Regions from separate parts of the Bradyrhizobium sp. WBOS08 genome, predicted to be linked through region 3. Evidence: predicted binding sites of a transcription regulator. Region 3 holds the regulator's gene; each other region holds the start of a gene.

Region 1 (8,004 bases), 1.7 Mb from region 3:
CGCGCCGTTGCCGATGACGAGCGCGACCCGCGTCTCGGCAGAAGCGGGACCAAGGCCAAGCCAGCAGCCGAGGAGGGCCAGAGCGAAGCCGGGCAGGTGAAGATTTGAAGCAGCGCGCATCAAAGCCGTCCGGGAAATATCGAAAAATATCTCCCAGATTAGCGCATGCCGCGCCGGCATCAATGCCCTTGCGATGGGGCGATCGGATCGGCCGGACGTGGCATCCTGTCACTCGGCGCCGGCCGCCATGGTCTTGCGCAGCGCCATCTCGGTCGCAATCGCCTCCCGCACGGCCGGGCGCGCCTGCATGCGCGCGAGATAGGCCGACAGGGCCGGCCATTGCGCGATGTCGATTCCCGCGGGACGCAGCAGCAGCAAGGCCCAGGTGAGGTGCGCATCCGCCACCGTGAAGCTGTTGCCGACGAGGAATTCGCGCTCCGCCAGATGCGCAGATGGCACCGACAAGGTCTGCGTAATCCTTGCGCGCGGCTTGGCAAGCGAGCCGTCGTCCTTGTACCAGAAGGTCGGAAACAGGAACGCCTTGTGGATTTCGGCGCCGACGAAGCTCAGCCATTCCTGGAGGCGATAGCGATCGGGATTGCCGTTGGCAGGCGCAAGGCCGGCCTCCGGTTTCACGTCGGCGATGTATTGCAGCACCGCCGCGCTCTCGGTCAGCCTTTCGCCGTTCTCCAGCACCAGAACCGGCACCGCGCCCTTCGGCGACAGGTCGCGGAAATCGCTGTCGTCGTCGGCGACCCGCTTGGTCCAGATGTGGGCGAGGTGATATCGCACCTCGATGCCGGCCTCCATCAGCGCGATGCGGCTCGAGAGCGAGCAGGCCATCGGAAAGAAATAGAGTTGCAGCATGGCCGGCTCCGTCAGGTCAGCGCATCGCTCTGCGCGATGATCGCGAAGCGGTCGGCGAGCTCGGCCAGCGCGACCTCGTGAATGGTCCGGGCGTCCAGCGTGCCGCCGCGGCCGTCCGGCAGGTCGCGGGTGGCGCAGGCATCGGCAGCGATCGTCGTGCGCAGGCCGAGATCGAGCGCGGCGCGGGCGGTCGAGGAGACGCACATGTGGGTCATGAAGCCGGCCAGCACGATGTTCTTGCGCCCGGTTGCGGCAAGGCGTGCTTGCAGGTCGGTGCCGGCGAACGAGTTCGGCAGCGCCTTCTCGATCACCGGCTCGCTCGCAAGCGGTGTCAGGCGCTCGACGATCGCGCCGCGCGCGGCCTCGCGGTCGAACAGGCCGCCGGCGCGGCCCTTGTGCGCGACATGGAAGATCGCGGCGCCGCGCTCCCGTGCCCGCGCCAGCAGGCGCGCCGCCGCGGCGATCGCGGGTTGCGCATCGGGCAGGGCCAGCGGACCGGCGCAATATTCGTTCTGGATGTCGATCAGCACGAGGCAGGCCTCGTGGAGCTTCGGCGGATCGAGATCGGCGCCGGCGAGCTCGAGCAGGGTCTTGGGAGCGGTCATGCGGGTCAGGCCTCAAGGGGACAGCGGATGGCGCGACATTAGCGCGGCGCCGGCCTGCCATTGTGCAGGACTATTGCAGCTTATGGCTGCAGATTTGCAGGGCATGGCATGGCCTGCTAGGCTCGCCGCAATGAACTGGGACGATCTGCGCATCATTGCTGCGGTGAGGGACGAGGGCACTTATGCCGGCGCCAGCGCGCGGCTGCGGATCGACGAGACCACGGTCGGCCGCCGGCTGGCGCGGATCCAGCGCGATCTCGGCGTGCCGCTGTTCGATGCGGTAGACGGGCTGCGGCGGCCGACGCGCCATTGCGAGGCGGTGCTCGAGCATGTCGGGGCGATGGCCCTCCACGCCGCGGCGATCGATCGCATCAAGGAGAGCCAGCCGGGCCCTGTCGGGCGCCTGCGCATCGCCTCGACCAACGCAGTCGCCGAAGAGCTGCTGGCGCCGCGGGCCAGCAGCTTCCTGCGCGATCATCCCGGCCTGACCCTGCAATTCCTCACCTCCAGCGGCAACGTCAAGTTCTCGCGCTGGCAGGCCGACCTCGCCATCCGCCTGCGCAAGCCGGAAAAGGGCGACTTCACCATCTCCAAGCTCGGCGATGTCAGGCTGTATTTCTTCGAGCCCGCCGACCGCTCCGGCGGCGAGCCGATCGCCTGCGTCTATCCGGACGAGCTCGACAGCATTCCGGAGGCGCAATTCCTGCGCGCGAAGCGGCTGACGAACGTCCGCTGCGTCACCGACAATGTCCGGATCATCCGGACCATGATCCAGTCCCACCAGGCCGTCGGCGTGCTGCCCGAGCACAGCTGCACCGCGCTGCTCGCCGACCGCGGCCTGCGTGCCACGCTGTTGTCGAAACGGCGCGACGTCTGGCTCCTGGTGCAGAACCATCTCAAGCGCGACGCAGCGACCCGCGTGACGATCGACTGGGTCAGGCACTGCTTCAAGGACGTCCCGCAGCTCTGACGGCGGCGACGTTCAAGGCCTTCGCATTGAACGCGGTGCGGGCGAGGCGCGACCAAGATCACGGAGCAGGGATTGCGTGCGCGCCAAGGTTGCGTAATCTCGTGAGGAGACCTGACCGGGGCAAGCACATGACCAGTCTTTCGCAAACCATCCGCCCCTCGCGAGCCCAGTCGCGGGAATGGAAGGCGATTCTCATCCTGATCCTGCTGGTCCCGGTGCTGTGGTCGCCGCTGCTCCTGTTTCGCTTCGTCCTGTACCAGCCGTTCAGCATCCCCTCGGGTTCGATGGCGCCGACGCTGCTGGTCGGCGACTACGTCTTCGCCGCGAAATATGCCTATGGCTACGGCCGCTATTCCCTCCCGTTCGCGCCATCCTGGATCTCGGGCCGCATTCTTGCCGCCGACCCGGAATACGGCGACATCGTCGTGTTCCGGACGGCGAAGGACAATTCGGTCGACTACGTCAAGCGCGTGGTCGGGCTGCCCGGCGACCGCATCCAGATGCGGCAGGGCCGCCTCGTCCTCAACGACCGTCCGGTGACGCGCGTCGCCCTGGAGGCGAAGCCCGCCGGCTCAGCCTGTGGCGGCGACGACGAGGCGAAGGTCAAGCGCTGGCGCGAGACGCTGCCGAGCGGAGCGTTCTATGTCACCATCGATTGCGACGACGACGGTTTCCTGGACAATACCGCCGTCTTCACGGTGCCGCCGGGCCACTTCTTCGTGCTCGGCGACAACCGCGACAATTCCACCGACAGCCGCATGTCGACGTTCGGTTTCGTGCCGATGGACAATTTGATCGGCAAGGTCACGCGGATCATCTGGTCACTCGACGAAGACGACGAGCCGCGCTTCGAGCGGATGGGCAAGGTGGAGTGAGGCTTGCTCCGTCATTCCGGGGCGGCGCGGACAATTGCGCTGTGCTCTATCCGCCAGTCATTCCGGGGCGCGCGAAGCGCGAGCCCGGAATCCATAACCACAGGCGGATGGAATGGCTCCTATGCCTGTCGTCCGTAAGAAGGGGGGCGGGCAGTGATGGTAGGATTGGAGGACTAGAGGATCAGGGATCCGAACCGGGCTGCTTTCCAGCCCGGGACAACCACCAGGTTCGTGGTTATGGATTCCGGGTTCGCGCCCAAGAGGGCGCGCCCCGGAATGACGACCACAAACAAAACCCCGGCATCGCTGCCGGGGTTTCGTCGTTCTTGAGGTGGTTGGACCTTAGAAGTCCATGCCGCCCATGCCGCCGCCGGGGGGCATTGCCGGGCCGGCGCCGGCCTTCTTGGGCAGCTCGGCAACCATGGCTTCCGTGGTGATCAGCAGAGCCGCAACCGAGGCTGCGTTCTGGATCGCGGTACGGACCACCTTGGTCGGGTCGATGATGCCCTTCTTGACGAGGTCGGCATATTCGCCGGTCTGGGAGTCGAAGCCGTAATTGTAGGCCTTGTTCTCCAGGATCTTGCCGACGATCACCGAGCCGTCTTCACCGGCGTTGATCGCGATCTGGCGGGCGGGAGCCGACAGCGCCTTGCGCACGATCTCGACGCCGGTCTTCTGGTCGTCGTTCTTGGTGCGCAGGCCCTTGAGCTGCTCGGAGGCACGGAGCAGGGCGACGCCGCCGCCCGGGACGATGCCTTCCTCGACAGCCGCGCGGGTCGCATGCATCGCGTCATCAACGCGGTCCTTGCGCTCCTTCACCTCGACCTCGGTCGCGCCGCCGACGCGGATCACCGCGACGCCGCCAGCGAGCTTGGCCAGACGCTCCTGGAGCTTCTCGCGGTCGTAGTCCGAGGTGGTCTCCTCGATCTGCGCCTTGATCTGCGCCACACGCGCCTCGATGTCGGCCTTCTTGCCGGCGCCGTTGACGATCGTGGTGTTCTCCTTGTCGATCATCACCTTCTTGGCGCGACCGAGCATGTTGAGGGTGACGTTCTCGAGCTTGATGCCGAGATCTTCCGAGATCGCCTGGCCGCCGGTCAGGATCGCGATGTCCTGCAGCATGGCCTTGCGGCGATCGCCGAAGCCCGGAGCCTTGACGGCCGCGACCTTGAGGCCGCCTCGCAGACGGTTCACGACCAGGGTCGCGAGCGCTTCGCCTTCGACGTCCTCGGCGACGATGACCAGCGGCTTGCCGGTCTGCACCACGGCCTCGAGCAGCGGCAGCAGCTCGTTCAGCGAGGAGAGCTTCTTCTCGTTGATGAGGATGTAGGCGTCGTCCATCTCAACGCGCATCTTGTCGGCGTTGGTGACGAAGTAGGGCGAGATGTAGCCGCGGTCGAACTGCATGCCCTCGACGACGTCGAGCTCGGTCTCGAGCGACTTGGCTTCCTCGACGGTGATGACACCCTCGTTGCCGACCTTCTTCATGGCGTCGGAGAGGAACTTGCCGATCTCCTGGTCGCCGTTGGCCGAGATGGTGCCGACCTGGGCGATCTCATCGTTCGAGGTGACCTTCTTGGAGTTCTTCTGCAGGTCCGCAACCACGGCCTCGACCGCGAGGTCGATACCGCGCTTGAGGTCCATCGGGTTCATGCCGGCGGCGACCGACTTGGCGCCTTCGCGCACGATGGCCTGGGCCAGCACGGTGGCGGTGGTGGTGCCGTCGCCGGCCGCGTCAGCGGACTTGGAGGCGACTTCACGCACCATCTGCGCGCCCATGTTCTCGAACTTGTCCTCGAGCTCGATCTCCTTGGCGACGGTGACGCCGTCCTTGGTGATGCGGGGAGCGCCGAACGACTTGTCGAGCACGACGTTGCGGCCCTTCGGGCCGAGCGTGACCTTCACCGCGTTGGCGAGGATGTCGACGCCGCGCAGCATCTTGTCGCGCGCATCAACCGAGAATTTGACTTCTTTGGCTGCCATCTGGATTTTTCCTTGGATGTTTGACTGGAGGGAGGAGAGGGGCTCTTAAGCCGCCTTCTTCTTGGACTCGCTGACTTCGAGAACGCCCATCACGTCGCTCTCCTTCATGATCAGCAGGTCCTGGCCGTCGATCTTGACCTCGGTGCCGGACCACTTGCCGAACAGCACGCGGTCGCCGACCTTCAGGTCGATCGGGATCAGCTTGCCGGCTTCGTCGCGGCCACCAGGACCAACGGCGACGACTTCGCCCTGGGAGGGCTTTTCCTTGGCAGTGTCGGGAATGATGATGCCGCCAGCGGTCTTCTCTTCTGCGTCGATGCGCTTGACCACGACGCGGTCGTGAAGCGGACGGAATTTCATGCAGTCCTCCTAAGCATTTGCTCGGGTTGAGGTTTTGAGATTGTTAGCAGTCGGTGCCCGTGAGTGCTAGCACACGCGGAGCTGAAATAGGACAGGAATTTTGCGGGAGCAAGGGTTTGTAGCAAAAAAATCAGCACTCGGAAGCACGGATTGCCAGCTTCTCTCGCCATCGTTAACCGAGCCTCGCGCCCGTATTAGCACGGAGCGTTCTCTGCTGCTAACGCGTTGAATTTCAACAGCTTGTTAAACTTTTGGGCTTGAGATGAATTGTCAGTTTGCGTCACATTTCTCTCATGTGAGCGCATCAGTACCGGGTGGCTCGTAAGGCGCACACCGACCAGGCCGCCCCTTGAATGCGCTCCTGCAAAGGAGGTTTGGCATGGGACTGCGGAATGGGGCCGTTTCCGAGGATTTCCGGAAACAGATGCTGGGCTACGGGCTGACGACGGCACAAATCCTCTATCGGATGCCGGATCATCCCTCGCTGCTTCAGACCTACGTCTGGCAGAACTACGACATGTTTCCGAAATTCCCGGCGCTGAAGGATTTCCTGGCGTTCTGGCAGGAGAAGCTCGACGGCCCCCTCCATTCGGTCACCGTGGCGCATTCCAAGCTGATCAAGCCGGCCGAACTGCGCGCCGTGGACGGCGTGTTCCGGCTGCATTGAGACGGAGACGGTGCAGAGAGCGGGCAAAGGCGCGTGCGCGCCGTGCCCGCGATCTCTCGCGATCCTCAACGGTGGGTACGCCTCGCTTTGCGCGCGCCACGAGACCCGTTTCCGTGCTAGCCTCCCGTAACAACAACAGGGGAGGCACCCAATGGCCACGAAGACCAAATCGCGCGGTGCAGTGCAGGCCGTTGCCCAGAAGCGAAGCAGCGCCAAGGCCGCTGTGCGCGTGCCGGTCAAGCAGCCGGCGGTTCTGGCGCCGAAAAAGCCCGCGCGCCCCCGGCAACGCATCGCCATCAGCCATCACCGCGAGGAAGACTTTAGGGCCGACGGCCTGCGCGCCTACGCGAAATACCGCGACCTCGGCATTGCCGAGGCGACCCACGGTCTCGCGCAAGCGCATGTCATCCGCCTGCAGGGCCCCTGCAATCCCGCCGAGGTCTCCAAGCTGCACTTCCACGACGTCGAATTCCAGATGGTCTACGTGCTCAAGGGCTGGGTGAAGACCTACATGGACGGGCAGGGCGAGACCCTGATGAAGGAAGGCAGCGCCTGGACCCAGCCACCGAAGATCAAGCACATGATCCTGGATTACTCCGACGACGTCGAGCTCTTGGAGGTAATCCTGCCGGCGGAATTCAAGACGGTAGAGTTGAAGGCTTGACGTCATTCCGGGGCGCGCGTGGCGCGAACTGCGGTGCGCAATTGCGCACCTGAGAATCCATTGTGCCGCATCATCCGTTGTCAAATGGATTCCGGGCTCGCGACTTCGTCGCGCCCCGGAATGACGGCGGAGCGAGACCTACGCCACCACCCCCACCACCGCGCCCATCAGACACGTAGTCAGCGTCCCCGACACGATCGACTTCAGCCCGAGCGCGTTGATCTCCTCGCGCCGCTCCGGCGCCATCACGCCCAAGCCGCCGACCATGATGCCGAGGCTGGCGAAATTGGCGAAGCCGCACATCGCGTAGAGCATGATCAGGCGCGAGCGCGGATCGAGCGCGCCGGGCGGCAGCTTTGAGAAATCGACATAGGCGATCAATTCGTTGAGCACGGTCTTGGTGCCCATCAGGCTGCCGGCGGTGACCGCCTGATCCCACGGCAATCCCATCAGCCAGCACACCGGCGCCATCACCAGGCCGAGCAGTCGTTGCAAGGAGATCGCGGCACCGCCGATGTGAGGCAGCAGGCCGAGCATGGCGTTGACGAGATAGACCAGCGCCACCAGCACCAGCAGCATGGCGACGATGTTGAGCAAGAGCTCGAGGCCGGCGGTGGTGCCTTTCACGATCGCGTCCATCGTGCCGGACATTTCCATTTCGGGATCTTCAAGCGTGCCGCCGGTGCGCTTGTCCGAGATTTCAGGCACCATGATCAGGCTGATGAGGATTGCGGCCGGCGCGCCCAGCACGGACGCGATGACGAAATGCGCGGCGGCGTCGGGAATGAGGGGCGCCAGCAGCGTTGCATAGAGCACCAGCACGGTGCCGGCGATGCCCGCCATGCCGCCGGTCATGACCAGGAACAATTCGCTGCGCGTCATCTGCTTGAGGTAGGGCCGCACGAACAGCGGGGCCTCGACCATGCCGAGAAAGACATTGGCGGCGGTCGACAGGCCCACCGCCCCGCCGACGCCGAGCGTCCGCTCCAGCAGCCAGGCCATGCCGCGCACGA
Region 2 (8,004 bases), 660 kb from region 3:
GCAGGCACAGTCCGGCGGCTTCCTCGACACCATGCGTGACACGCTGTTCGGCGGCGGCCCCTCGCGCGGCTCGGTTCCGAACGTGCCGCCGCGCGACTCGCGGCCGGCGTGGAACACCGGACAGGCGATGCAGACCCAACCCGGCTACGGCGCGCCGCCTTACGGACAAGGTCCGGGGCAAGGTTACGGTGCCCCGCCCGTGGGCGGCGGTGGCGGCGGCTCGTTCCTGGGCACCGCCGCGGCGGCCGCGGCCGGCGTCGTCGGCGGCTCGCTACTGCTCTCCAGCATCCGCGGCATGATGGGCGGCGGATCGCACCAGCAGGGCTTCGGCGACGGCAATTCGCTCGGCGACCGCAGCGCCGGTGGAAGTCCTTGGGGTGGCAGCGACCAGTCCGGCGGATCGCTCGCGCGCGATGCCGGCCTCAACGACATCGGCTCGAACCGGGATTCCCGCCAGGGCTTCTTCGACCAGGCGTCGAACGACGACCGGAGCAACAGCGATCACAGCTACGATGATCACGGCGACAACATGGACATGGCCGACGACAGCGATTTCGGCGGCGACGACGACGGCGGCAGCGACTACGCGTGACGTCGTCCGATAGCCGCACAAGCAAAGACGGCCGCCCGGATGGCGGCCGTTTTCATTTCGCAACTCAGGCGATCACAACACCACGACCTTGGTGCCGACATTGACGCGGCCATAGAGGTCGATGACGTCCTCGTTGCGCATGCGGATGCAGCCGGAGGAAACGTTGGTGCCGATGGTCCAGGGCTCGTTGGAGCCGTGGATGCGGTAGAGCGTCGAGCCCAGATACATCGCGCGGGCGCCAAGCGGATTTTCCGGACCGCCTTCCATGTGCCGGGGCAGATCCGGCCGGCGCGCCAGCATCTCGGCCGGCGGCGTCCAGTCCGGCCATTCGCGCTTGGCCGTGATCGACTTCACCCCGGACCAGGTGAAGCCGGGACGCCCCACACCGATGCCGTAGCGCATCGCCCGGCCGTTGCCCTCGACCAGGTAGAGGAACTTGTTCGGGGTATCGACGACGATCGTCCCGGGACTTTCCTTGCCGCTATAGTCAACGAGTTGTTTCTCGAATTTCGGATCGAGCGGACGCTGCCGCGGATCGACCGCCTCCTGCTGGAGCGCGCTTTGCTGATAGCCCCCCGGCTGATACCCGCCCTGTTGATACCCGCCCTGCATCTGCGGCTCGCCCATCGGCGGCAGGCGGCGCTGATCGTAATAGGCCGGCTGCTGCTGATACACCGGCCGCTCGGGCGCGTAGGCCGGACCGCGGCCGGGGCCGTCGCCGAACAGGAATTCGATGAAGCCGCCGCCCATGTTCGAATTGGAGGCGACGCGCACCGGCGCCGGCGGCAGTTGCGGCGCATAGAGCACCGCAGGCGGATCGCTCGGCACTCTGTTGTCGAAGGCGCCGGCGTCGCTCGCGCCGGCCATGAAGGTGCAGGCGCTGCCGAGCAGCGCGACAGACATTTTCTTGAACATCGACGTACTCTGTACTGTTTCGTCTAGATCACATGCGTCGTGGAGAGCCGGTGGCTGATCCGCACCCTTCGACGTGGTCAATAAAAGGCAAAAGCCGTTTTGTTTGGTAAACGGAAGGCGCGTTTGGATTCACCACGTCGCGAGCGCAGCGGCAATTTGGCGATCAGCGTTTATTTTCGATGAACGCGGCGCAGCCATGGTTAATCGCTTCTTTGCAATGCGGCGCGCGACGCCGCACAACAGTTCCGGCTGTGAACTTCGTGTTAAATCGCTTCTGCCTACAAAGACGCGTGTGTGAGGTGGGGGGAGTATCCTGATGGCTGTTCACCGCAAACGTTTTCGCGTCGAGGATATCGCTGGTGGCGAGATGCCGATTTTGGACGTAACCGAAGAGGCAATCCCGATGCATAGCGAGATCATGGCCGAGCTACGCGCGATCCGCGCGCAGATGGCGAAGGGCGTCACGGCGGCCCCGCTGTCCGGTAGCGCGGCCATGGCGGCGATCGACGCCTCCACCGCCCACGAGCTTTCCGAGGCTCGCACGATGCTCGAGACCTATCGGGCCCAGATCGAGCAGTGCGAGAAATTGAAGGTCGAGCTCGACCTGATCCATGACGCCATCGACCGCACCAAGCGCGAGATCGCGACGCTGCACGGCAAGAGCTTCGACGGCGGCGAGATGGCCAAGGTCAATGGCGAGCTCGGCGCAGTGGTCGGCGGCACCGAACAGGCGACGCAGCAGATCCTCGAAGCCGCGGAATCGATCGACCAGGCCGCCAGCGCGATGTCCAAGGTGGACTCGATCGACCAGCAGAAGCGGCTCGCCGACGACATCCAGGAACGTGTCATCTCGATCTTCGAAGCCTGCAACTTCCAGGACCTGACCGGCCAGCGCATCAGCAAGGTCATGACGACGATGAAGTTCATCGAGCAGCACATCAATGCGATGATGGACATCTGGGGCGGCGTCGACGCGATCAAGTCCCACGTGCCGGCGCATGTGGACAATCGCAGCGAGGACGAAAAGCTGCTCAACGGTCCGAAGCTCAACGGCGACGTCGGTCACGCCTCGCAGGACGACATCGACGCGCTGTTCGACTGAGCGGACGCGGACTACGGAATAGCAAAACGCCGGCCCTGGGGCCGGCGTTTTTTTGCTTTTGGTCATACACTCCGCTGTCATCGTCCGCGAAGGCGGACGATCCAGTATTCCAGAGACAGCGAGGCTCGAGCCGAGAAGCCGCGGCGTACTGGATGCCCGCCTGCGCGGGCATGACAAAGTGTGGTGACTACGCCCTCGGTGCGCAACGGACGTAGACCATGTTGCCGTAACGGGTGGCGGCGTCCTTGTCGATGAAGCGGGTGATCAGGACGCGGCCGTCGAAGGAGATGATTTCGCGGTCCTGGTCGCCCGGGGTCGGCCCCGCCGGCCCGATGTAGTTCTTGCCGCTCGGCGAGCCCTTCAGCCGCAGCTCCTGGGGCGTCGCCTGGTCGGCCAGATGCATGATCACGCCGCCGGAGGAACCGGCGGTGATCACGTAGGGATTCTTGCACTGGGCCCGGGCGGCCGCCTCGGTGCGGGCGCGGTCGGCCGGGTTCTGGAACGAGGCCAGACCCCAGCGGCCCACGATCTCGTCGGCGCGAATGGTCGCAGGCATTTCCGGGGCGACGCCCGGCTCCGCTTCGGGCGGCGGCGGGGACGACGAGAAGGACGGCAGGCTCATGCCGCCGCCACAGGCGCCCAGCAACAGCGCCAGACAAGAGGCAGCCGCCAGATTGGCAACCGCGCGCGCGTGAGCTGAACTGATCATGGCATTCCCCCGAGCAAGACCATGGCCGCACCCCTCCTGCAGCCAAGCGCAAAAAAGCTGCCGGAGCAATGACGTCCTTTGATACGTCGGCGCCCCGAACAAGTTTCCAATGCCACCATCCTATATCCGCCTCACCAATCGCTTAACCACCTTTGCTTGACAGGATCGCGGCCAAGCCATATTTCCGAGCCCACTATTAGCACTCGGAAAGCCCGATTGCTAAGCGCGCCGTTCGATCTTCGGGATAGGGGATGGACGGAAGCGCCGCCGCACCCACTTCCACTCCTTCCGAAGCGAGCCTCCAAAGGGAAACGTCATGGCTAAATCCAAATTTCGTCCGCTGCATGACCGTGTCGTGGTCAAACGTATCGACGCCGAGGAAAAGACCAAGGGCGGCATCATCATTCCGGACACCGCCAAGGAAAAGCCGTCCCAGGGCGAGGTCGTCGCCGTCGGCCCGGGCGGCCGCGACGAGACCGGCAAGCTGACCCCGATCGACCTCAAGGTCGGCGACCGCGTGCTGTTCGGCAAGTGGTCGGGCACCGAGGTCAAGATCGACAACGAAGAGCTCCTGATCATGAAGGAGTCGGACATCATGGGCGTGCTGGCCTAAGGCCATCCGACTGAACAGCCGCTGAATGTCGTGCCCGGATCCACGCGATCCGGGCATCCATCATTCCGCCGGGTTCGATCCCGGAAGCGACGCGACGAGCGAGCGGCAGACACATCACGAAAAACGAGGGATTGCAGAAATGGCTGCCAAAGAGGTCAAGTTTTCCGGAGACGCGCGCGATCGCATGCTGCGCGGCGTCGACATTCTCGCCAACGCCGTCAAGGTGACGCTCGGCCCGAAGGGCCGCAACGTCGTCATCGAGAAGTCGTTCGGCGCGCCCCGCATCACCAAGGACGGCGTCACCGTCGCCAAGGAGATCGAGCTCGAGGACAAGTTCGAGAACATGGGCGCCCAGATGGTGCGCGAGGTCGCTTCCAAGACCAACGACCTCGCCGGCGACGGCACCACCACCGCGACCGTGCTGGCCCAGGCCATCGTGCGCGAAGGCGCCAAGGCGGTTGCCGCCGGCATGAACCCGATGGACCTCAAGCGCGGCATCGACAGCGCCGTGGCGGCCGTCGTCAAGGACATCGAGAAGCGCGCCAAGCCGGTCGCCGCCTCCTCCGAGGTCGCCCAGGTCGGCACCATCTCGGCCAACGGCGATGCCGCCATCGGCAAGATGATCGCCCAGGCGATGCAGAAGGTCGGCAACGAGGGCGTCATCACCGTCGAGGAGAACAAGTCGCTCGATACCGAAGTCGACATCGTCGAAGGCATGAAGTTCGACCGCGGCTATCTCAGCCCCTACTTCGTCACCAACCCCGAGAAGATGACCGCCGAGCTCGAGGACGCCTACATCCTCCTGCACGAGAAGAAGCTCTCGGGCCTGCAGGCCATGCTGCCGGTGCTGGAAGCGGTGGTGCAGTCGGGCAAGCCGCTCGTCATCATCGCGGAGGACGTCGAGGGCGAGGCGCTGGCCACCCTGGTCGTCAACCGTCTGCGCGGCGGCCTCAAGGTTGCCGCCGTCAAGGCGCCGGGCTTCGGCGACCGCCGCAAGGCCATGCTCGAGGATATCGCGATCCTGACCGGCGGCCAGCTGATCTCCGAAGACCTCGGCATGAAGCTCGAGAACGTCACGGTCAAGATGCTGGGCCGCGCCAAGAAGGTGGTGATCGACAAGGAGAACACCACCATCGTGAACGGCGCCGGCAAGAAGCCCGACATCGAGGCCCGCGTCGGCCAGATCAAGGCCCAGATCGAGGAGACCACCTCGGACTACGACCGCGAGAAGCTCCAGGAGCGCCTCGCCAAGCTCGCGGGCGGCGTCGCGGTGATCCGCGTCGGCGGCGCGACCGAGATCGAGGTCAAGGAGAAGAAGGACCGTGTCGAGGACGCGCTCAACGCCACCCGCGCCGCGGTGCAGGAAGGCATCGTCCCCGGCGGCGGCGTCGCGCTGCTCCGCGCCAAGAAGGCCGTCGGCCGCCTCTCCAACGACAATGACGATGTCCAGGCCGGCATCAACATCGTGCTGAAGGCGCTCGAAGCCCCGATCCGCCAGATCGCCGAGAATGCCGGCGTGGAAGGCTCGATCGTGGTCGGCAAGATCCTGGAGAACAAGTCCGAGACCTTCGGCTTCGACGCCCAGAACGAGGACTATGTCGACATGGTCGAGAAGGGCATCATCGATCCCGCCAAGGTGGTGCGCACCGCGCTGCAGGACGCCTCCTCCGTGGCCGGCCTGCTGGTGACTACCGAGGCCATGGTCGCCGAGACGCCGAAGAAGGAAGCCCCGCCCGCGATGCCCGCCGGCGGCGGCATGGGCGGCTTCTAACTCCGTCCTTCCATTACAGTGTTGTGAAGGCCGCCTCCGGGCGGCCTTCTTTTTTGCCGATCCTGCCTTCAGCTTTCCGATTCAACCGACGGCCAAAACCCACTACGGTGGCGCGCCGATTCTTGATCAGGGATTTTCGCGATGCGCGCGCTTCCGGTTTGTCTGACGATTGTCCTGACGGCTCTGCTGGCGGCCCTGCTTGCGGCTGCGCCTGAGGTCGCTTCCGCCCAGGTGAAGCTGTCGCCCAAGGCCACGGCGCCCGGCGGCGTGGAGACGCGCTATTTCACCTCCCTCGACGGGTTGATGGACGGCAATGCCGACGTGATCCTGAAGGAGACGCGCCAGGGCAAGACGGTCACCGCGGCCGTGCTCGACGTCTGTTACCCGATCGCGAGGAATTCCGACCGCAAGGACCGCTTCGTCGTCAATCTCCAGGTCGCGGGCCAGACGCTGACCGGCACCACGCAGAGCGTCAATGAGAAGGCGCCCGTTAGCGTCAAGCTGCTGCGCAAGCAGAGCGGAGACACCTTCGAGTTTCGCGGCCAGATCAGCATCGGCCAGGCGGTGACCGAGGTCACATCGCCCGACAATTCCGATCTCAGCGAGAGGGAATTCCTGGAGAACCAGACCTCCGACGACGGCATCACGCCGCAGCCGAAGGATTTCACCGACGTTTCGCCGGAGGCGATCGCGGTCAAGGTCAAGCTCGAGGCCGCGACCGACTTCCTGAAGAGCCTGAAGGGCCAGGAGGTCGAGGTGACGCTGGCCAGCCTCAATGTCGGCTGCGACGCGCTGCGCGCGGGCGAGCAGACCCTCAACATGTCGGTCGATCCCGAGCGCGCCGCCGCGCTGCTGGCGAAGTTCAAGGCGATGCCCGGCGTCACGGCCGCAGGCTGGACCGCCGGCATGACCGAGATGGACCGCACCATCCGCTTTCCCGCGGCCGACTGGCGCGAGGGCGACAGGATCAACCGCAGCAAGCTGGCGGCGGCCGTCTCGAACGTCTTGAGCCGGACACTCGCGGCAAAGCCGGTCTCGCAGAGCTTCAACGCCGCCACGGGCAAGCTCATGCTGGTCTTCAAGCGGCCGAACCAGGATTTTCCGGCGCTCGAGCTGACCGACACGATCGAGGTCGCCGGGCTGGTCTCGCCGGACAGACCGGGCACCACCGACAAGCTCATGCTCTGGATCGGCAGCCCCGCGACGACGACGGCCGACGAGAGCGGCGGCGCCAAGCTCAAGCTCTCCGATGACGCCTCGATCGACGAGGAAGGCGACCTGCCCGACGACAACGGTTCGATCGAGGCGCTCGCCAAGGAGCTCAAAGGCCAGCGCTGGGACGCCGACCAATCGGTGTGGAAGTAAGCGGCGCTATCGTGCCCCGGACGCAGCGCGAAGCGCTGCAGCGTCCCGGAGGCTTCAGACCGAAAATCGCGACCCGGCTTATTCGGCGGGTACAATAAGCGAATAGCTGGTGCTGCGGCCTCCAGCTTCATCCTTTTGAAGAATGCCGCGCTTGATCAGATCATTGATGTCGCGCGTTGCGGTTGGCTGCGACGTCTTGGCAATCTTTTCCCACTTCGATGAAGTAAGTTTTCCCTCAAAACCTTCGAGCAAGCGATTCAACATAAGTCTTTGGCGGTCGTTGAGATCACTGGCGCCGTGCTTCTCCCAAAATGCCGCCTTCTGCAGAACGTTGCCGACGATTGCGTCGGCGCCATCGAAAGCGCGACCCAGACAGCCCAGGAACCAGTCGAGCCAATTAGTGATGTCGAGCGTCCCGCGCTGCGTTCGCTCCAGGATGTCGTAATAGGCCTTGCGGTCCTTCCGTATTTGCGCGGACATGCTGTAGAAGCGTTGCGGGCTGTGCTCGGACCGCGCAAGCGCCAGATCGGCGATGGCGCGCGCGATACGTCCGTTGCCATCTTCGAAAGGATGGATGGTCACGAACCACAAGTGCGCGAGCGCAGCTTTAATGACGGGATCTTTCTCCCGCTCCGCGTTGAACCAGTCTAGAAACGCCCTCATCTCGGCCGGAAGTCGCTTGGCGGCTGGTGCTTCGAAGTGCACCTTTTCGCGGCCGACAGCCCCCGACACCACCTGCATGGGGCCAGTTTCGTCGGTACGCCAACCGCCAGTGGTGATTTTGCGCATGCCGCTACGTCCTGTTGGAAAGAGCGCAGCATGCCAGCCGAACAATCGCTCGGCAGTCAGAGCCTGGTCGTATTTCTGGGTGGCATCGAGCATCAGTTCGACCACGCCATCGACGTGCCGTTCAGCGGGCGTCAGAGCGCCAATGTCC
Region 3 (8,004 bases):
CCCAGGCGTCGCCGTTGGAAGCCTTCACGATCTTGTAGGGAACGAGCTTCTTGTCCTTCTCGACCATCGGGTCGTCGTAGCGGCGGCCGATGAGGCGCTTCACTGCGAAGAAGGTGCGCTCGGGATTGGTGACGGCCTGGCGCTTGGCCGGCTGGCCGACGAGACGCTCACCGTCGTCCGTGACGGCGACGATCGAGGGCGTCGTGCGCATGCCTTCGGAATTCTCGATGACTTTGGCGTTCTTGCCGTCCATCACGGCGACGCACGAATTCGTGGTGCCGAGGTCGATCCCAATGACCTTTCCCATGGTCCTGATATCCTTCTTTTTGCGGCAGGTTGGCTGGGCCCAGAAGGCACCCAAACCGAAACCCCCTAAGATCAAACATCCGCGATATTGCGATGATTGAGGCTCATATAGGAGGGGGGGAGGGGCCCGCAAGGACCGAAGCTACGTTTCTGCGGCTAAAACATCCGGTTCTGGAAGATCATATCCGGTCTTCACCGCACTTGCGGGTGAGGAATTATTAACAGGTTCGGGCTTCGGCAAGCCCCCGCTACCGCGGGCCCGTCCGCCCTGTCGCCGCAAGCCCAAACCCGCTAAAAGGCGACCGGCCCGGCAGCCGCCAATGCCGCCCCGCGCGACAAAGCGGCCCGGCGGCCGACCATCGAACGGCCTCAATGTGAACCAATCAGAGTGCCCATGAAGCTGATCCGCCCCCTCGCCGCGCTCGCCCTTCTCGCCGCTTCCGCGCTTCCGGTCCTCGCCGCCGACGCCGTGTTTCCGCCCGGCTTGCGTCTTGGCATGGTGCCGCTGGTCGGCCTCAACACGGCCAAGACCTTTCCGGGCTTCGAAAGCGAGGACGGCAGCGTCAAGGTGCTGGTCACCGAGCTGCCGCCGGCCGCCTATGGCGAGGTCGTGAGCGCCTTCAATTCCAATCCGGCCGGAGCGAACGGCGTCAAGCAGGACAAGGTCGAGACCCCCGCCGGCCTTGCCTATTTCACCACCGAGACCGGCAAGGCCGGCGACACCCCGGTGAAGCGCTATTCGATGATCGTGCCGGGCGCCGGCTTCTCGGGCTATGTCGCGGTCCAGGTCCCGGAGAATGCGACCAAGATCTACACCGACGAGGCGGTGCGGCAGATGTTTGCGACCGCCACCACCCGCAGGCAGGTCTCGGCCGAAGAGCAGATCGCGCTGATGCCGTTCAAGATCACCGATCTCGCCGACTTCAAGGACATCCGCACGCTGGCGCCGGGCGCCAGCATTATCCTCGCCGACGGCAATGAGAGCGCAGGCTATGAGTCGAAGCCGTTCATGATCCTCGGCCTGATCGGCGCCACTCCGCAAGCCGCCGAGGACCGCGCCCGCTTCGCCCAGGAGGCCGCGCTGCAGATTCCCGGCGTGCGCGAATCCCGCGTCACCATGTCGGAGCCGATCCGCATCAACGGCCAGCAAGGTTTCGAGACCCGGATCGACGGCGTCATCGGCAAGGACAAGACGCCGGTGACCGTGGTGCAGTGGATCCGTTTCTCGAGCGGCGGCGCTTCGCTGCGCATCATCGCCAGCGCCCCGCGCGACCAGTGGCAGGCCGCCTTCACCCGCTTCCGCGCCGTGCGCGACGGGATTCAGCCGAAGGGTTGAGGCGGTCCCACAGATTCGCTGTCGTCCCTGCGAACGCAAGGGACGACAGTGAGTTTAGGTTCGCCAGCCCAACCCCTCACCAGTCCCGGCCGCATTTTCGGGCTTCTGTTCGTATACGAACGGAACTAGGCTTCGCTCCCGTTGGATCACCTTTAGGGGAGGCGAACGATGCTGGATCGGCGACAAATCTTGGCAATGCTTGGGACGACGGCGCTGGCGACGCTGGCGCCGAGTGCACTCTTTGCAACGGCACCGATCAAACCTGACGACAGCTCCGCGCTGCTCGTGATCGACGTGCAGAACTGCTTCCTGCCGGGCGGCAGCCTCGCCGTGAAGGACGGCGAGCAGGTGGTGCCCGTCATCAACAAGATCTCGAAGGCGTTCGCGAACGTGGTGATGACGCAGGACTGGCACACGCCGGGCCACGTCTCGTTTGCCTCGGTCCACTCCGGCAAGAAGCCGTTCGAGACCGTCGACCTTCCCTACGGCAAGCAGGTGCTGTGGCCCGACCATTGCGTGCAGGGCACCGACGGCGCGGCGCTGTCCAAGGACCTTGCGATCCCGCACGCCGAGCTCATCATCCGCAAGGGTTTTCACAAGAACGTCGACAGCTATTCGGCCTTCCTCGAGGCCGACGGCAAGACCTCGACGGGCCTTGCCGGATATCTGAAGGGACGCAAGATCAAGCGCGTCTTCGTCGCAGGGCTCGCGACGGATTTCTGCGTCGCCTGGACCGCGCTCGATGCGCGCAAGGCGGGCTTCGAGGTCTATGTGGTGGAAGACGCCTGCCGCGGCATCGACACCCAGGGCTCGCTCGCCAAGGCCTGGGCCGATATGGCCAAGGCCCGCGTGAAGCGGATTCAGTCGAGCGATATTGCGGTGAGCGCGTAAAGCAGCGCGCTATCCTTCCGTCATTCCGGGGCGCGCGTCAGCGCGAGCCCGGAATCCATTGCGCGGTTGTCTCTGCTGCTTGATGGATTCCGGGCTCGCGACTTCGTCGCGCCCCGGAATGACAGCAACAATCAGTTCGGCGCCCCGCTCGATTCGTTGTTGTTCGCCGCGGCCGCTGGCTTTGCGCCGCCCTTGGCGACGCCGACCAGCGCCGGGCGCAGCACGCGCTCGCCGATCGTGTAGCCGGCCTGCATGATCTGCACCACGGTGCCCGACGGCACCGACGGATCGGGCACTTCGTACATCGCCTGGTGGAAGTTCGGGTCGAACTTCTGGCCCTGCGGATCGAGCTTCTTCACGCCGTGCTTTTCCAGCGCGCTATGCAGCGCGCGCTCGGTGAGCTCGACGCCCTCGATCAGCGAGGTCAGGCCGGGATCGGCGGTGGCACGCGCCTCGGCCGGGACGGCGTCGAGCGCGCGTTGAAGATTGTCGGCGATGTCGAGCACGTCGCGGGCAAAGCCGGTGATGCCGTAGAGGCGGGCGTCGGCGACTTCCTTGGTGGTGCGCTTGCGCAGATTCTCCATCTCGGCCAGCGTCCGCAGCATGCGATCGCGCGCCTCGGCGACTTCCTTCTGCAGGGTCTCGACCGAGCCGGGCTCGGGATCGTCGGGCATGATGTAGGGCTTTGACGCCACGGGCTCGCCAGTCGGCGCGGCCGCGTCTTCGGGTTGCCGGTCTCGATCGGTCATCGGCTCTCTTCTCGAACTCGTCTGGACTCAAGGTGGTCTGGGATTGTTGGCCCGCATATCGTGCTTTGAGCCGCGAAAATCAAGCGCCCGTGATCGGCGGAAAGGCCGGTCAGCCCCCCAAAAGGCGGCTGACGATGCGGGCGGCATAGTCCACCGTCGGGATTACACGGGCATAATTCAGCCGCGTCGGGCCGATCACCCCGAGGACGCCGACGATGTGACCGGCGGCATCCCGATAGGGCGCAATGATGGTGGAGGACCCCGACAGCGAGAACAGCTTGTTCTCGCTGCCGATGAAGATGCGCACGCCCTCGGCCGTCTCGGCCCGGCCGAGCAGATCGATCACGCCGCGCTTGGTCTCGAGATCGTCGAACAACAGGCGCACCCGCTCCAGATCCTCCAGCGCGTGGAGATCTTCGAGCAGATTGGCATGGCCGCGCACGATGAGCTGGCGGTCCTCGTTCTCGCCGCCGGACCAGCTGGCGATTCCGGCGGAAATCACCTTCTGTGCGAGCTGGTCGAGCTCGGCGCGGGCCTCGCCCAGCGCCGTCTCGAGCTCGAGCCGCGCCTCGGCCAGGGTGCGGCCGCGGATTCGCGCATTGAGGAAATTGCCGGCTTCGGTGATCGCCGAGGAGGGAACTCCAGGGGGCAGCGTCAGCACACGGTTCTCGACCTGACCGTCCTCGCCGACGAGGATGACCAGGGCTTTCTCCGGTTCCAGGCGGACGAATTCGATGTGCTTGAGCCGCGCATTGGACTTTGGCGTCAGCACCACCGCCGCGGCCCGCGTCAGTCCGGACAGCCGCGTCAGCGCCTGGTCCAGCGCCGCCTCGACCGAGTGGGCCTGGCCTACGGACGTGAGCTGGCTCTGGATCGACTGCCGTTCGGCCTCGTTGAGGTCGCCGACCTGCATCAAGGCATCGACGAAGAAGCGCAGACCGAGTTCCGTCGGCAGCCGGCCGGCGGAGGTGTGCGGCGCATAGATCAGGCCGAGCTGTTCCAGATCGGCCATGACGTTGCGGACCGAGGCCGGCGACAGCGGCATCGCGATCAGGCGCGAGATATTGCGCGAGCCCACGGGCTCACCGGTCGCGAGGTAACTTTCGACAATTTGACGAAAGATATCGCGGGAACGCTCGTTGAGCTGGGCGAGGCCTGCGCGCGGCGCGATCAGATGAATCGGATCGTGATGGGCCACAGCGGTAACTCCTCTCAGATCCTCATAATTTGTCCATCCCGGGCGCTTCTGACAAGCGTGGCGTTTGCCGGCCCGGAATCAGGGGCCGAATAAGCCCTTGCCGCCCACCTTCGCCCCACCTACAAGCACCGCCAACAGCCATACCCCGCGAGTTTTGGAGGATTTCCCATGCGGCCAAGCCGCCGTGCGCCCGACGAATTGCGCCCCGTGACGCTGGAGCGCGGCGTGGTCAAATATGCGGAAGGCTCCTGCCTGGTGAAATTCGGCGACACCCATGTGCTGGTCACCGCCACGCTGGAGGACCGCCTGCCGCCGTGGCTGAAGGGCCAGGGCCGCGGCTGGGTCACCGCCGAATACGGCATGCTGCCGCGCGCCACCTCCGAACGCACCCGCCGCGAGGCCGCCGCCGGCAAGCAGAGCGGCCGCACCGTCGAGATCCAGCGCCTGATCGGCCGCTCGCTGCGCACCATCGTCGACCTCGAGGCCCTCGGCGAGCGCCAGATCACGGTCGATTGCGACGTGCTGCAGGCCGACGGCGGCACGCGCACGGCCTCGATTACCGGCGCCTGGGTCGCACTGGCCGACTGCATCAATTGGATGAAGGCGCGCAACATGATCAAGGCCAACGTCATGCGCGACAACGTCGCCGCGATCTCCTGCGGCATCTACAACGGCACGCCGGTGCTCGATCTCGACTACGCCGAGGATTCGGAAGCCCAGACCGACGCCAATTTCGTCATGACCGGCGACGGCCGCATCATCGAGGTGCAGGGCACGGCGGAACGCGAACCGTTCACGGAAGCCGAGTTCCTGGCGCTGATGGCATTGGCGCGCAAGGGCGTCGCGCGCCTCGTGGACTTGCAGAAACTGGCCGTGGCGTAGTCAATAGGCCCATGCACCGCCGAATCACCGGAAAGCTCGTCATCGCCACCCACAATCCCGGCAAGCTGGCCGAGATGCGGGAGCTGCTCGCGCCCCACGGCGTCGAGGCGGTGTCGGCCGGTGAGCTCGGCCTCGCCGAGCCGGAGGAGACCGGCAACGATTTCCGCAGCAACGCCGCGATCAAGGCGATCGCGGCGGCACAGGCGACCAAACTTCCCGCCTTCGCCGACGATTCCGGCATCGTGGTCGACGCGCTCGACGGCGCGCCCGGCATCTACAGCGCGCGCTGGGCCGGCCCGGCCAAGGACTTCAACGCGGCGATGGCGCAGATCGAGCGCCTGTTGCAAGAGCGCGGCGCCACCACGGCGGACCGCCGCAGAGCGCATTTCGTCTCCGCGCTCTGCGTGGCCTGGCCCGACCATCACCTCGAACAGGTCGAGGCGCGCGTTGACGGCACCCTGGTCTGGCCTCCGCGCGGCAATGCCGGCTTCGGCTACGATCCGATGTTCCTGCCCGATGGCCACGACCGCACCTTCGGCGAGATGGAGAGCATCGAGAAGCACGGCCTGCCGCCACTCGGTCTCGGCCTGTCGCACCGCGCCCGCGCCTTCGTGAAACTGGCGGAGATCTGCCTTGAGCCGCGCTAGAGCGTTTTCGAGCGAAGTGGATACCGGTTCGCGCCAGGAAAACGCGTCAAAACAAGAATCTGAAGCCTTCGGCGTCTACGTGCACTGGCCGTTCTGCCTGTCGAAGTGTCCTTATTGCGACTTCAACAGCCATGTCCGCCACGCCGCAATCGACGAAGCGCGCTTTGCCTCCGCGTTCGCGCGCGAGATCGCAACGACTGCGGCGCGTGCGCCCGGGCGCGAGGTCACCTCGATCTTCCTCGGCGGCGGCACGCCGTCCCTGATGCAGCCCGCAACGGTCGGCGCGGTGCTCGATGCGATCGGCAAGCACTGGACCGTCGCACACGACGTCGAAGTCACGCTCGAAGCCAACCCGACCAGCGTCGAGGCCACGCGCTTTGCCGGCTATCGCTCAGCCGGCGTCAACCGCGTCTCGCTCGGCGTGCAGGCGCTCGATGACGCCTCGCTGAAGGCGCTGGGACGTCTGCACAGCGCGCGCGAGGCGCTCGATGCCGTCGCCATCGCACGCCGTTCGTTCGACCGTTATTCGTTCGACCTGATCTATGCCCGCCCCGACCAGACGCCGGTGATGTGGGCCGATGAGCTGCGCCTCGCCATCGATGAAGCGGCCGAGCATCTGTCGCTTTATCAACTGACGATCGAGGAAGGCACGCCGTTCTTCGGCCTGCACCAGGCCGGCAAGTTGAAGACGCCGGATGAGGCGGTCGCGCGCGCGCTTTACGACGTCACGCAGGAGACCTGCGACAGGCTCGGGCTGCCCGCCTACGAGATCTCCAACCACGCGCGGCGCGGCGCCGAGTGCCGGCACAATCTGGTGTATTGGCGCGGCGAGGAATATGCCGGCATCGGCCCCGGCGCGCACGGCCGCCTCGACATCGACGGTGTCAGGCACGCGACTGCCACCGAGAAACGTCCCGAGGCCTGGCTGATGCGGGTCGAGACCAATGGCCATGGCATCGTCACCGACGAGCCGCTCAACAGCGAGGAACGCGCGGACGAATTTTTGCTGATGGGACTGCGTTTGGCGGAGGGTATCGATCCCGAGCGCTACAAAGCACTCTCCGGTCGTCCGCTCGATCCCAAGCGCATCGCGCTGCTGCGCGAAGAAGGTGCGATCATTGTTGATGCGACCGGCCGCCTGCGCGTGACCAGCAGCGGCTTTCCAGTGCTGGATGCGGTGGTTGCGGATCTCGCGGCATAGCGAGATCTCGTAGGGTGGGCAAAGCGAAGCGTGCCCACGCATGTTTCGCGATCGAGAGAGATCGTGGGCACGGCGCAAGAGCGCCTTTGCCCACCCTACCGCACCGTCGTCCGGAGCTACGCTCCAAAGCTCTTCGGCGAGCCTGCGACCGCAACGCCGCCGCCTTGCGTCACTTTCATCACCGCAAGACCGCGTTCGTTGGTGCCGTCGGCGCGGAAGCGGAACAGGCCGTCGATGCCGGCAAAGCCGGAAGGGTTGGTGAGCACGTCGGTCGAGAACCGTGTCGTGCCTTGCGTGCGCGCGAGTGCGGCGACGAGAGCGACGGCGTCGTAGGCGAGCGTCGCGGTGCGGATCGGCTCGGCGCCGTATTTGGTGCGGTAGCGGCCGGAGAAAGCGCGGAAGCCGGCCGGGTCGGGCGCAGCGTAAAGGCCCCCCTGAAGCGCGGCGCTGGCATAGACGCGCGGATTGTCCCACAGGCCGGTGCCGAGCAGCTGGATGTTGCGCAGGTTCGCGCCCGCGGCCGTCATGGCATCCGCGACTGACACGACGGCATCGCCGTCATCGGCAATGAACAGCGCGTCCGCGCTGCCGAGCTGCTGTGCCACGGTGCGCGCCGGCGTGGCGCGGTCGGCGCCGTATCGCTCGAACGCGACGATGCGTCCGCCACGGCGCGGCGCCGCCGCCTTCACCGCGGCCTCGACGACATTGCCATAGGCGTTGTCGGGCACCATCACCGCGAAGGAGCGCTTTCCGATGCTGGCGGAATATTCGACGATGCGATTGACGTCGGATTC

The links. The regulator HrcA, encoded in region 3, represses chaperone genes, less so after heat shock. The targets are predictions, from matches to a motif close to GTTAGCACTCNCNNNNNGNGAGTGCTAAC.
Region 1: DCM80_RS05520 (co-chaperone GroES) is a predicted target of HrcA. The motif match lies at 5,703-5,731, and genes of this name have one in related genera.
Region 2: groES (co-chaperone GroES) is a predicted target of HrcA. The motif match lies at 3,514-3,542, and genes of this name have one in related genera.

The regions. Positions count from the first base shown of each region.
Region 1 covers NZ_CP028988.1:1,136,225-1,144,228, reverse strand. The annotation lists gene DCM80_RS05550 (caspase family protein) at 1-120, opposite strand, end outside; gene DCM80_RS05545 (glutathione binding-like protein) at 229-867, opposite strand; gene DCM80_RS05540 (cysteine hydrolase family protein) at 879-1,472, opposite strand; gene DCM80_RS05535 (LysR family transcriptional regulator) at 1,603-2,442, shown strand; gene lepB (signal peptidase I) at 2,571-3,317, shown strand; gene groL (chaperonin GroEL) at 3,660-5,300, opposite strand; gene DCM80_RS05520 (co-chaperone GroES) at 5,346-5,660, opposite strand; gene DCM80_RS05515 (usg protein) at 6,040-6,327, shown strand; gene DCM80_RS05510 (cupin domain-containing protein) at 6,479-6,991, shown strand; gene DCM80_RS05505 (NupC/NupG family nucleoside CNT transporter) at 7,130-8,004, opposite strand, start outside.
Region 2 covers NZ_CP028988.1:3,447,228-3,455,231, reverse strand. The annotation lists gene DCM80_RS16430 (DUF2076 domain-containing protein) at 1-592, shown strand, start outside; gene DCM80_RS16425 (L,D-transpeptidase) at 665-1,507, opposite strand; gene DCM80_RS16420 (protein phosphatase CheZ) at 1,824-2,609, shown strand; gene DCM80_RS16415 (hypothetical protein) at 2,797-3,318, opposite strand; gene groES (co-chaperone GroES) at 3,635-3,931, shown strand; gene groL (chaperonin GroEL) at 4,071-5,702, shown strand; gene DCM80_RS16400 (hypothetical protein) at 5,844-7,067, shown strand; gene DCM80_RS16395 (Fic family protein) at 7,146-8,004, opposite strand, start outside.
Region 3 covers NZ_CP028988.1:2,791,484-2,799,487, forward strand. The annotation lists gene dnaK (molecular chaperone DnaK) at 1-307, opposite strand, end outside; gene DCM80_RS13250 (hypothetical protein) at 701-1,642, shown strand; gene pncA (bifunctional nicotinamidase/pyrazinamidase) at 1,811-2,533, shown strand; gene grpE (nucleotide exchange factor GrpE) at 2,665-3,282, opposite strand; gene hrcA (heat-inducible transcriptional repressor HrcA) at 3,392-4,480, opposite strand; gene rph (ribonuclease PH) at 4,649-5,362, shown strand; gene rdgB (RdgB/HAM1 family non-canonical purine NTP pyrophosphatase) at 5,374-6,009, shown strand; gene hemW (radical SAM family heme chaperone HemW) at 6,026-7,210, shown strand; gene DCM80_RS13285 (penicillin-binding protein activator) at 7,327-8,004, opposite strand, start outside.